DNA from 3 places in the Superficieibacter sp. BNK-5 genome. Region 3 is predicted to be linked to each of the others. Evidence: predicted binding sites of a transcription regulator. Region 3 holds the regulator's gene; each other region holds the start of a gene.
What was found. The regulator LexA, encoded in region 3, represses DNA repair genes until DNA is damaged. The targets are predictions, from matches to a motif close to TNCTGTATGTACATACAGNA.
Positions count from the first base shown of each region.

Region 1 (3,114 bases), 1.6 Mb from region 3:
GTAATAGCTGCGCTTTCTGTAAACCTGACAGAGCGAAGGTCTCTGCATCGGCGATGCTATCGATCTGCTGCAACTCGGCAAAATGATTGCCGCCGCCAATCGATCCCAGCGCGGAGCGCCAGGGATGATGTTGCATTGCGGCGGGAACGTTTTCCGCCAGCCACTGCGCGTCGGCCACATCCGTTAGTTCAGCCAGCCGCTTTTCCGTTTTGTCGGCGTTGTACTTGCGGGACAGTAAATCGGTTTGCCACAGCGCCATTCCGCAGCCGATATCGTTGCCCACCAGCGCCGGGTAAAAACGCCCACGGGAGAAGAATGCCGCGCCAATGGGATAGCCACGTCCCGGATGCAAATCGGGCATCCCGACGACGCGCGTCATGCCCGCTAATTTAGCGGTAGTATGTAATTGTTGGATCGCAGAACCTTCGATCCACAGAGTATCTGATGCGATGGAAAATACCGCATCCGATAAAGGACGAATATAATTGCCCATATACCATTCCATATATGAATTAAAAAATCAGGAAATGGCAGACGAATCCAGGGCAATAAAGGAAGATTAATCCTGGAAATGTCTGCAAAGTGCGTTCAGGGAATTAAATGTCATGATGAACCTCCTTTGCAGTTATTGAGAGTAGAAAACGCGCGTATAGTAATACTCAAATTCGGGTTGTGCAATGGTTATTAAGTCTTAAAGGTCTGACTTATAATCCCAGCAACAGCTGTCGCTCCAGCTGCGGGTCAAGCAGCGTGACGTGCAGCCCGACCAGCCTGACGCCTCGCCCGCCCCGGCGTTCATCCCAGGTTTTGCGTGCGGTAGCGATCAAATCTTCTTTATTGAGCCGCGGCCAGACGTGTTCCTGGGTCGTCTGCTGAAAATCATTAAATTTGAGTTTAACGCCCTGACGAGCGATAAGCAGATCAGGTTTCACTTTTGCCAGCCGGCGTTCCAGTTCCGGATAAAGACGTTCAATAATGGCTTCGCAGTCGTGCCATTCGTGAATATCCTCCGCCAGCGTGCGCTCGACGCCAACCGATTTTCGCAGCCGTTCGTTATTGACCGTGCGTTCATCAATGCCCTGGCTACGCTCCCACAATACGCGACCAAATTTGCCAAAGCGCTTAAGTAGCAGTGCCAGATCGCTATTTTGCACGTCTTCACAAGTCCGCAGCCCCATATTTTCCAGCTTCGCCGCCGACACCTTGCCGACACCGGGAATTTTACTTAACGGCAGACTTTTAATGAAAGTCGGCACATCTTCCGGCGTAATAACATATTGTCCGTTGGGCTTATTCAGGTCAGAGGCGATTTTGGCGAGGAATTTAATCGGCGCAATACCCGCCGAAGCGGTGAGATTGAGTTCATCATAAATGGTCTTGCGGATCGCCTGCGCCATTAAGGTCGCGGAGCCGTGGCAGTGAAGGCTATCAGTGACATCCAGATAAGCTTCATCCAGCGAAAGCGGTTCAATCAGCGAAGTGTAGCGGGCGAAGATTTCGCGAATATGATCAGAGGCTTCACGGTAGGCTTCAAAGCGTCCCGGCAATAGCGTCAGGTGGGGGCACAATTTTAGCGCCATTGCCGTGGACATTGCGCTGCGCACCCCAAATTTACGCGCCGGATAGTTGGCGGTGCTGATCACGCCACGCCGCTCGCGGCTGCCGCCGATGGCGAGGGGGATATCACGCAGGGACGGGTTGTCGCGCATCTCTACCGCCGCGAAAAAGCAGTCCATATCGACATGTATGATCTTACGCATGAGAAGCCCCCCATCACTCACTGGATAAGTATACAGTGACATTGAAGTTATTGAGAAGCGTGTTTATTCTTGTTCGGCGAATCCGCCAGCCGTTTCGTTCGAAAGTCCGTAAAAAGACGTTTAAACGCAAACTCGTTTGTAAACGCTGCACGTCAGGCTTGCGAAAAAATACGGTGGTGCTAATGTGAGCGCTCCTAATCCAGATAAGTCTGATTTCGGGTCTCTTTTGCCGTTCTGGCAATGTGGTAACGTTTATCAAGGAACAAGCAGTATGCGCATAATCGCATTTTTTCTTGCGATGCTTCTGATGCCGTGTGTCTCTTTTGCCGGCCTGACCGGTTCAGCAGCGCCGGTGAACAAAGAGTATAAGCAGCAGTTAATGGGGTCGCCGGTTTACATCCAGATCTTTAAAGAAGAGCGCACCCTCGATCTCTACGTCAAGATGGGCGAGAAGTATCAGCTCCTTGATAGCTACAACATCTGCAAGTATTCCGGCGGGCTGGGACCTAAGCAGCGTCAGGGCGACTTCAAGAGTCCTGAAGGGTTCTACACCGTACAACGTAGCCAGCTAAAACCCGACAGTCGCTTCTATAAAGCCATTAACATTGGTTTTCCGAACGCTTACGATCGCGTGCACGGTTATGAAGGCAAGTATCTGATGATCCACGGAAACTGCGTGTCTATCGGCTGCTATGCTATGACCGATTCCGGCATTGATGAGATCTTCCAGTTTGTTACCGGAGCGCTGGTGTTTGGTCAGCCGGTGGTGCAGGTCAGCATCTATCCGTTCCGCATGACCGATGCCAATATGCAGCGGCATAAGTATTCCGCCTATAGCGATTTCTGGAAGCAATTGAAACCCGGCTACGATTACTTTGCGCTGACTCAGCAGCCGCCAATGGTGTCTGTCGTTGATGGCCGCTACGTGGTCAGCAAGCCACTGAGCCACGAGATTGTGCATCCGCAGTTGGCGTCAAACTACTCGCTCACCGAGGCAAAATAACGCCCACTCGCCTGGCATAATCTTTTGCCAGGTTTCATTGCCCGTTAAGGGCTGAGTCGCGATCACGGAGACCACATCGTTCGGTGTGGTTTCCCGCTGAAAATCAATTTCCATATCCTGATCGATAAGCGTTGCCAGCCCAAACGGCGCGCGACGGGTGATCCAGTACAAATTCGTCGAGCAGAATGCCATCACATAACGCCCGTCTGACAGTAGCATGTTAAAAACGCCCTTCTGACGCATTTCTCCGGCAAGACTCGCAATATATTTAAATACCGCCAGCATGTTGCCTGGCGTGCGCGGATAGCGCTGAGTCAGTTTGTGCAGCAGCCAGCAAAATGCTTTCTCGCT
Region 1 covers NZ_CP179893.1:2,501,271-2,504,384, reverse strand. Annotated here, with positions in the region: gene ACMGGS_RS11945 (RNA ligase RtcB family protein) at 1-493, opposite strand, end outside; gene dinB (DNA polymerase IV) at 705-1,760, opposite strand; gene dpaA (peptidoglycan meso-diaminopimelic acid protein amidase) at 2,032-2,763, shown strand; gene ACMGGS_RS11930 (class II glutamine amidotransferase) at 2,734-3,114, opposite strand, start outside.
Region 1: the regulator LexA is predicted to act here: its motif matches at 1,779-1,798, upstream of dinB (DNA polymerase IV).

Region 2 (3,114 bases), 1.6 Mb from region 3:
GCGTTTTACATCCTATAAGGGTGGCAAAAGACGCCAGCGATGCAAGCGAAACGCCGGCACTTTCCGCACGAATTACTCAGGAAGCGCCTGTTTTTGCTGCTTAAGATCCTGTTCCACCCCGTTACGCACCTCCTGAGGTATTTTCAGTGCATCACCGAGGGCACTAAGATAGCTACGCTCCATAAAATGATCGACATCGATAGCCGCACAACTGAGGAAGTATAACTCGAGGGCTTCTTCTTCATTCGGCACATCACGTGCTAGTCGCTGCGGATCAAGAGGCTGGTCCATGGCTTGTACCACCAGCGCTCTACCCTGCTCTTCGACACCCGCTTCACGCATCTGCAGCTCAATAGCCTCCCGCTCGCGGTCGTCAATATGCCCGTCGCTCTTAGCGGCAAATACCAGAGCCAGAATGAGTCGCTCCGTCCGCTTATCCAGCGGTGTGCTTTGCCTGCCGTACTGCGGTTCTTCCTGATGCGCTTCGCGGATCTTATCTTTGTATTTATTCCATAACACGGTCCCGGCAACTGCGCCGCCGCCCATTAACAACGCGCCAGATCCATATTTACTGAGAAGTTTACGAGATGATTTATTACCGACCAGCAGACCGGCAAGGCCGCCAAGCGCACCGGGTACCAGGAGCTTGTTCAGCCCCTGGGCACCAGAGGAGGAGGAAGAGACGCCATTTTGCGCCAGGAGAGACTGTAGCTGATTAAGCCAGTTTGCCATACGGATGATCCCTTCAGTTACCTGATAACGATAAGTTCAGAGTAAGCGAAGGGACGTCAGAAATTGTCAAGCCGCCAAAAAGTGCGCAAATTACTGTCGACTACCGGCTCTGATAGCTGGCACTGCCTGCGGCGCAATCAACCTGCACAAGATAGTGGATATCTGCACTCTTACCCCGAACAGTGATCGGCACTTTCCACTTGCCTTTCTCACCCTTGATTTCATTGTTGTCTACCCACACCACCGGATCGGCCTGGCCGATTTTCTGCCGATCTTCAGCCCAGCGGACAATGCGGTTTTGCTGATAGTCACGTTTCACGCTTGCCGCGATACCATCCGCATCCAGCTTTTCACAGTTGGGAAATTTAACCGTCTTTGAATGCGGATCCTGACTTACCGCATGCACTGATGCACTCCCGGCCAACAGTAGCAGACAGAAAAACGCTCCACGCTTATTCATTGTTTTCTCCTTAAGACCCATTGTTACATTGGGGTTAAAGAAAAAGCATGGTACAAAACGGCGGGAGTGCAAGTGGCTATTACGCTGCTTTAGTCCGTTTCGCGGGCGCATCCTCAGTCACGGCTTTTGGCGCAGGTAATTTTCCCGCCTTCAGCAGATTAGCGAGAACATCTTTTTGTTCGGCAAGCCACATCGCCATGCTTTCGCGTTGCTCGTCTTCCAGCGTTACCGGCGACTGGCCAAGCCAGTTGCCCAATACTTCCGCCAGATCGAGCATTTTGTCATAGGCATCGGCTTCCTTTTTGCTGGCAAAAGACATTTTTTCCTCACCTTCACGGATCACAACGTATTTAACTTCAACCGCCATTTTTGCAGCCCCATATCACTGTAATTTTATACAGTATAGCACCTCACTTTTAGTGAATCAATTGGTGAATAGCATCCCGGCAAAGACAGACGCAAACGTTTTCGTTTATACTGCGCACAAATGCGTTGAAGGGAAAAAGTGATGATTGTATTAGGTACCGCGCTGCGCCCGGCAGCCACCCGCGTGATGTTATTAGGCTCCGGCGAATTAGGAAAAGAAGTGGCGATTGAATGTCAGCGCCTGGGACTGGAGGTGATTGCGGTTGATCGCTACGCCAACGCCCCCGCGATGCACGTCGCACACCGTGCGCACGTCATTAATATGCTGGACGGTGAGGCGCTGAGGGCGCTGGTCGAAGCCGAAAAACCGGATTATATCGTGCCGGAGATTGAAGCCATTGCGACCGATATGCTGATTGAACTGGAGCAGAGCGGAAAGAAAGTGGTTCCCTGCGCCCGCGCCACGCAGTTGACGATGAATCGCGAAGGTATCCGTCGGCTGGCGGCGGAAACGTTATCGCTTCCCACCTCGGCGTATCGTTTTGCCGATAATGAAGAAAATTTTGTGCAGGCCGTGCGCGAAATCGGCCTGCCCTGCATTGTAAAACCGGTGATGAGTTCGTCTGGTAAAGGGCAATCTTTTATTCGTACTGAAGATCAGCTCAGCGACGCCTGGCGCTATGCCCAACAGGGGGGGCGTGCCGGAGCGGGACGTGTCATCGTTGAAGGGGTGGTGAATTTTGATTTTGAAATCACCCTGCTGACTGTGAGCGCGGTGGATGGCGTCCATTTCTGTGCGCCTGTAGGGCACCGCCAGGAAGATGGCGATTATCGCGAATCATGGCAACCCCAGCAGATGAGCCAGCTTGCGCTGGAGCGGGCGCACACCATCGCCCGCGAGGTGGTGCTGGCGCTCGGCGGTTTTGGTCTGTTTGGCGTGGAGCTTTTTGTCTGCGGCGACGAGATCGTCTTCAGCGAGGTTTCACCGCGTCCGCACGATACCGGGATGGTGACGTTAATCTCCCAGGATCTGTCAGAGTTTGCCCTGCACGTTCGCGCTTTCCTCGGCCTGCCGGTGGGCGGCATCCGTCAGTATGGCCCGGCAGCGTCGGCGGTGATCCTGCCGCAGTTGACCAGCCAGAACATTACGTTTAGTCACGTTGAGGAAGCCACCGGCGCAGGCTTGCAGGTGCGTCTGTTTGGTAAGCCGGAGATTGAAGGCACGCGTCGTTTAGGCGTGACGCTGGCAACCGGTGAGAATGTTGAAGACGCCATCGCACGGGCAAAAACGGCGGCGGCAAAAATCAAGGTAGCGGGATAAAGAAACGGGCGCGTAAGCGCCCGTCATCGTTGACTTACTGCTTCGCGCCTTCAACGGCTTCACGCGCCAGTTTGGTAATGCGGTCATAATCACCCGCTTCCAGCGCATCCGCCGGCACCAGCCAGGAACCGCCAATACACAGCACGCTTTTCAGTGCCAGGTAATCACGGTAGTTAGCCGGAGAAATACCACCTGTCGGGCAGAAACGGACCTGGGAGAACGGGCCAGCAATAGC
Region 2 covers NZ_CP179893.1:4,126,343-4,129,456, forward strand. Annotated here, with positions in the region: gene ACMGGS_RS19830 (tellurite resistance TerB family protein) at 73-732, opposite strand; gene yebF (protein YebF) at 833-1,192, opposite strand; gene ACMGGS_RS19840 (YebG family protein) at 1,272-1,559, opposite strand; gene purT (formate-dependent phosphoribosylglycinamide formyltransferase) at 1,701-2,879, shown strand; gene kdgA (bifunctional 4-hydroxy-2-oxoglutarate aldolase/2-dehydro-3-deoxy-phosphogluconate aldolase) at 2,914-3,114, opposite strand, start outside.
Region 2: the regulator LexA is predicted to act here: its motif matches at 1,576-1,595, upstream of ACMGGS_RS19840 (YebG family protein).

Region 3 (3,114 bases):
AGGCCAGAAGTTCAGGTTAATGCCCGCGGCAATATGCGGCGGCACCAGCCCCTGATGATAGAGCACGTAGGAGAGCAGCATATAGTCCATATGGCTGCGGTGGCAGGGCACGTAGACAATCTCATGACCATCATGCGCCAGTTGCCGCACGCGCTCGGCGTTATGCACGTTAATCCCTTGATACAGACGGTTCCACGTGAAGCCCAGAATACGGTCGGTCAGGCGGATCATTTCATAAGAGAAGTTAGCGGCAATCTCTTCCATCAGCGCAATCGCATTCTGCTGCGCTTTTTCATGAGAGATTTTTTTGCTGCGTGCTTCGTCTTCTACCGCGCGGGCAATCGCTTTGGACGCCAGAAGCTTATTAAACAGATCCTGACGGGCAGGCAGACGCGGTCCCACGGCAGCCAGACGCTGACGGGCAAAGTGCATACGCGCAACGCGTGCCAGCTTTTGCGCAATGATTTTATCCGTTCCGTGCTCGTCTGCCATACGCCGCAGAGAGACCGAAGGGGAGAAGCGGACAAAACTGTCGCGCCCCAGCCAGGACACGGCGAAAAACTTTTGTATGCCATTGAGCATGCGCAGCGGCGGATTAACCTCGCCCTTCTCACGCCCCGGTGAACGGCCAAACATCACCGACACCGGCACCATCTGCACGTCCAGACCCGGATTGCTGCGATGCAGATCCAGATAGTCATGGAAGAGTTTGATAGACTCTTCTTTCGGCGTGTAGTAGGTAAACACACGCGGTCCGCCGTGAATAAAGACGTAGCGCGGCAGCAGGGTGCCGTCGACCTCCAGCGGCTCCAGGGGATCGGGGAGATCGTGTGCCAGGCACTGCGTGCGCAGCGTCAGCAAATCCGCTTTTGAGTTATAAGGCAATACGTACATAATCGGGCGGGAGGTATCCAGACCCAATTCCTGCGCGGGTTCCGCCGGAATAGACTTGCTCTTTACCAGCACGCTTAATGGTAAATTCAGTAATTTGTAGTAAATTCGTGGCCAGCCGGACATAAACGATGTGAAGCCTCTGGTTAATCATGCAAATGCGCTGCAAGGATATCAGAAAGTGAACCGATTTTCTGAGCTTACGCAGGACGCGCGCTATATCATTGACGCTAATAATGTAAAAAGGTTCTTTTAATGGCCAATAATACCACCGGATTGACCCGGATTATCAACGCAGCGGGTTATTCCTGGAAAGGATTTCGTGCGGCATGGATTAACGAAGCCGCTTTTCGGCAGGAAGGCGTGGCCGCCATTGTGGCGATCATTATCGCCTGCTGGCTGGATGTGGACCCCATCACGCGTGTCTTGCTGATAGGTTCGGTGCTGCTGGTAATGATCGTGGAAATTTTAAACAGCGCAATTGAAGCCGTCGTGGACCGCATCGGCACGGAACGGCACGAACTGTCGGGCCGCGCCAAGGACATGGGATCGGCGGCGGTGCTGCTGGCGATTATCGTCGCGCTTATCACCTGGGTGACCTTATTGTGGTCGCATTTCCGCTGAAGGTCGCAAAAGTAGAAAAGTCTCTTATTTTTCGTGCCATTGGTGGTTCCAAAATCGCCGTTAACTGTATATACTCACAGCATAACTGTATATACACCCAGGGGGCGGAATGAAAGCGTTAACGGCCAGGCAGCAAGAGGTGTTCGATCTCATTCGGGATCACATCAGCCAGACAGGCATGCCACCGACGCGTGCGGAAATTGCGCAACGTTTGGGGTTCCGTTCCCCAAACGCGGCTGAAGAACATCTTAAAGCGCTGGCGCGGAAAGGGGTGATTGAGATTGTCACCGGCGCATCACGTGGTATTCGTCTGCTGATTCAGGAAGAAGAAGGTATTCCGCTTATCGGTCGCGTGGCTGCCGGTGAGCCGCTGCTGGCGCAGCAGCATATTGAAAGCCACTATCAGGTTGACCCGTCACTGTTTAAACCCAACGCCGATTTTCTGCTGCGCGTTAGCGGGATGTCGATGAAAGACATTGGTATTATGGACGGCGATTTGCTGGCAGTGCACAAAACGCAGGACGTGCGTAACGGTCAGGTTGTTGTCGCGCGTATTGACGAAGAAGTGACCGTTAAGCGCCTGAAAAAACAGGGCAACGTCGTTGAACTGCTGCCTGAAAATAATGAATTTTCACCGATTGTGGTTGACCTGCGTAAGCAAAACTTCTCTATTGAAGGACTGGCTGTGGGCGTGATCCGCAACGGCGAGTGGCTGTAATCTCGTCCTGATTTCTGCGGTACTGTGGGTGCCGCAGGATTTCCTCTTCATTTTCTGAAACCTTCCCGGCCTTATGATGCTTCACAGGGTTAAATATTCTTAATTCCCCGCAGGGTACAGGATCCTCATCTACACTTATTCTTACGTTCAGCAGAAAACATAGCTTATCTGGACGACAGAATTCGAATGATTTGTACCCCAACAATGAGGACATAATTATGAATAAAGACGAAGTCGGCGGTAACTGGAAACAGTTCAAAGGTAAAGCGAAAGAACAATGGGGCAAACTGACCGATGATGATATGACTGTCATCGAAGGTAAACGTGACCAGCTGGTTGGTAAAATCCAGGAACGTTACGGTTACCAGAAAGATCAGGCGGAAACCGAAGTAAAAGACTGGGAAACCCGTCACGATTACCGCTGGTAGTAGCGCACTCAGCTAACCCCTGAGAAGTCCTACCCGAAGGTACATGGAGGTACCACCCCACAAAGAGCCGTGCTGAAACTAGCGCGGCTTTTTCTTGCTTTGAATACTGTGGTCGTGATGACATTCGCCGGGATGACGACAGGCTTCAACCTCAGCACAATCTGCACACAGACCGTGTGCTTCGATCACATTATGACGTAAAGCAAATCCCATCCGCGCTGCCAGCGCATGCATGATATCTTCCACGCCATCGGCACCTTCCTCTTTCACGACGCCGCAGCGGTCGCAGATGAACATCGCCGAAGTGTGGTTGTGATCGAAGAGATGACACAACACGTAGCTATTGGTCGATTCCACCTTATGCACAAAACCCTGCTCAAGCAGAAACTCCAGCGCACGATATACCGTCGGCGGTTTGGCCTGTGGTTCTTTGTCGCGCAGCAGGTCAAGCAG
Region 3 covers NZ_CP179893.1:893,375-896,488, reverse strand. Annotated here, with positions in the region: gene plsB (glycerol-3-phosphate 1-O-acyltransferase PlsB) at 1-1,017, opposite strand, end outside; gene ACMGGS_RS04335 (diacylglycerol kinase) at 1,147-1,515, shown strand; gene lexA (transcriptional repressor LexA) at 1,625-2,233, shown strand; gene ACMGGS_RS04325 (CsbD family protein) at 2,452-2,661, shown strand; gene zur (zinc uptake transcriptional repressor Zur) at 2,740-3,114, opposite strand, start outside.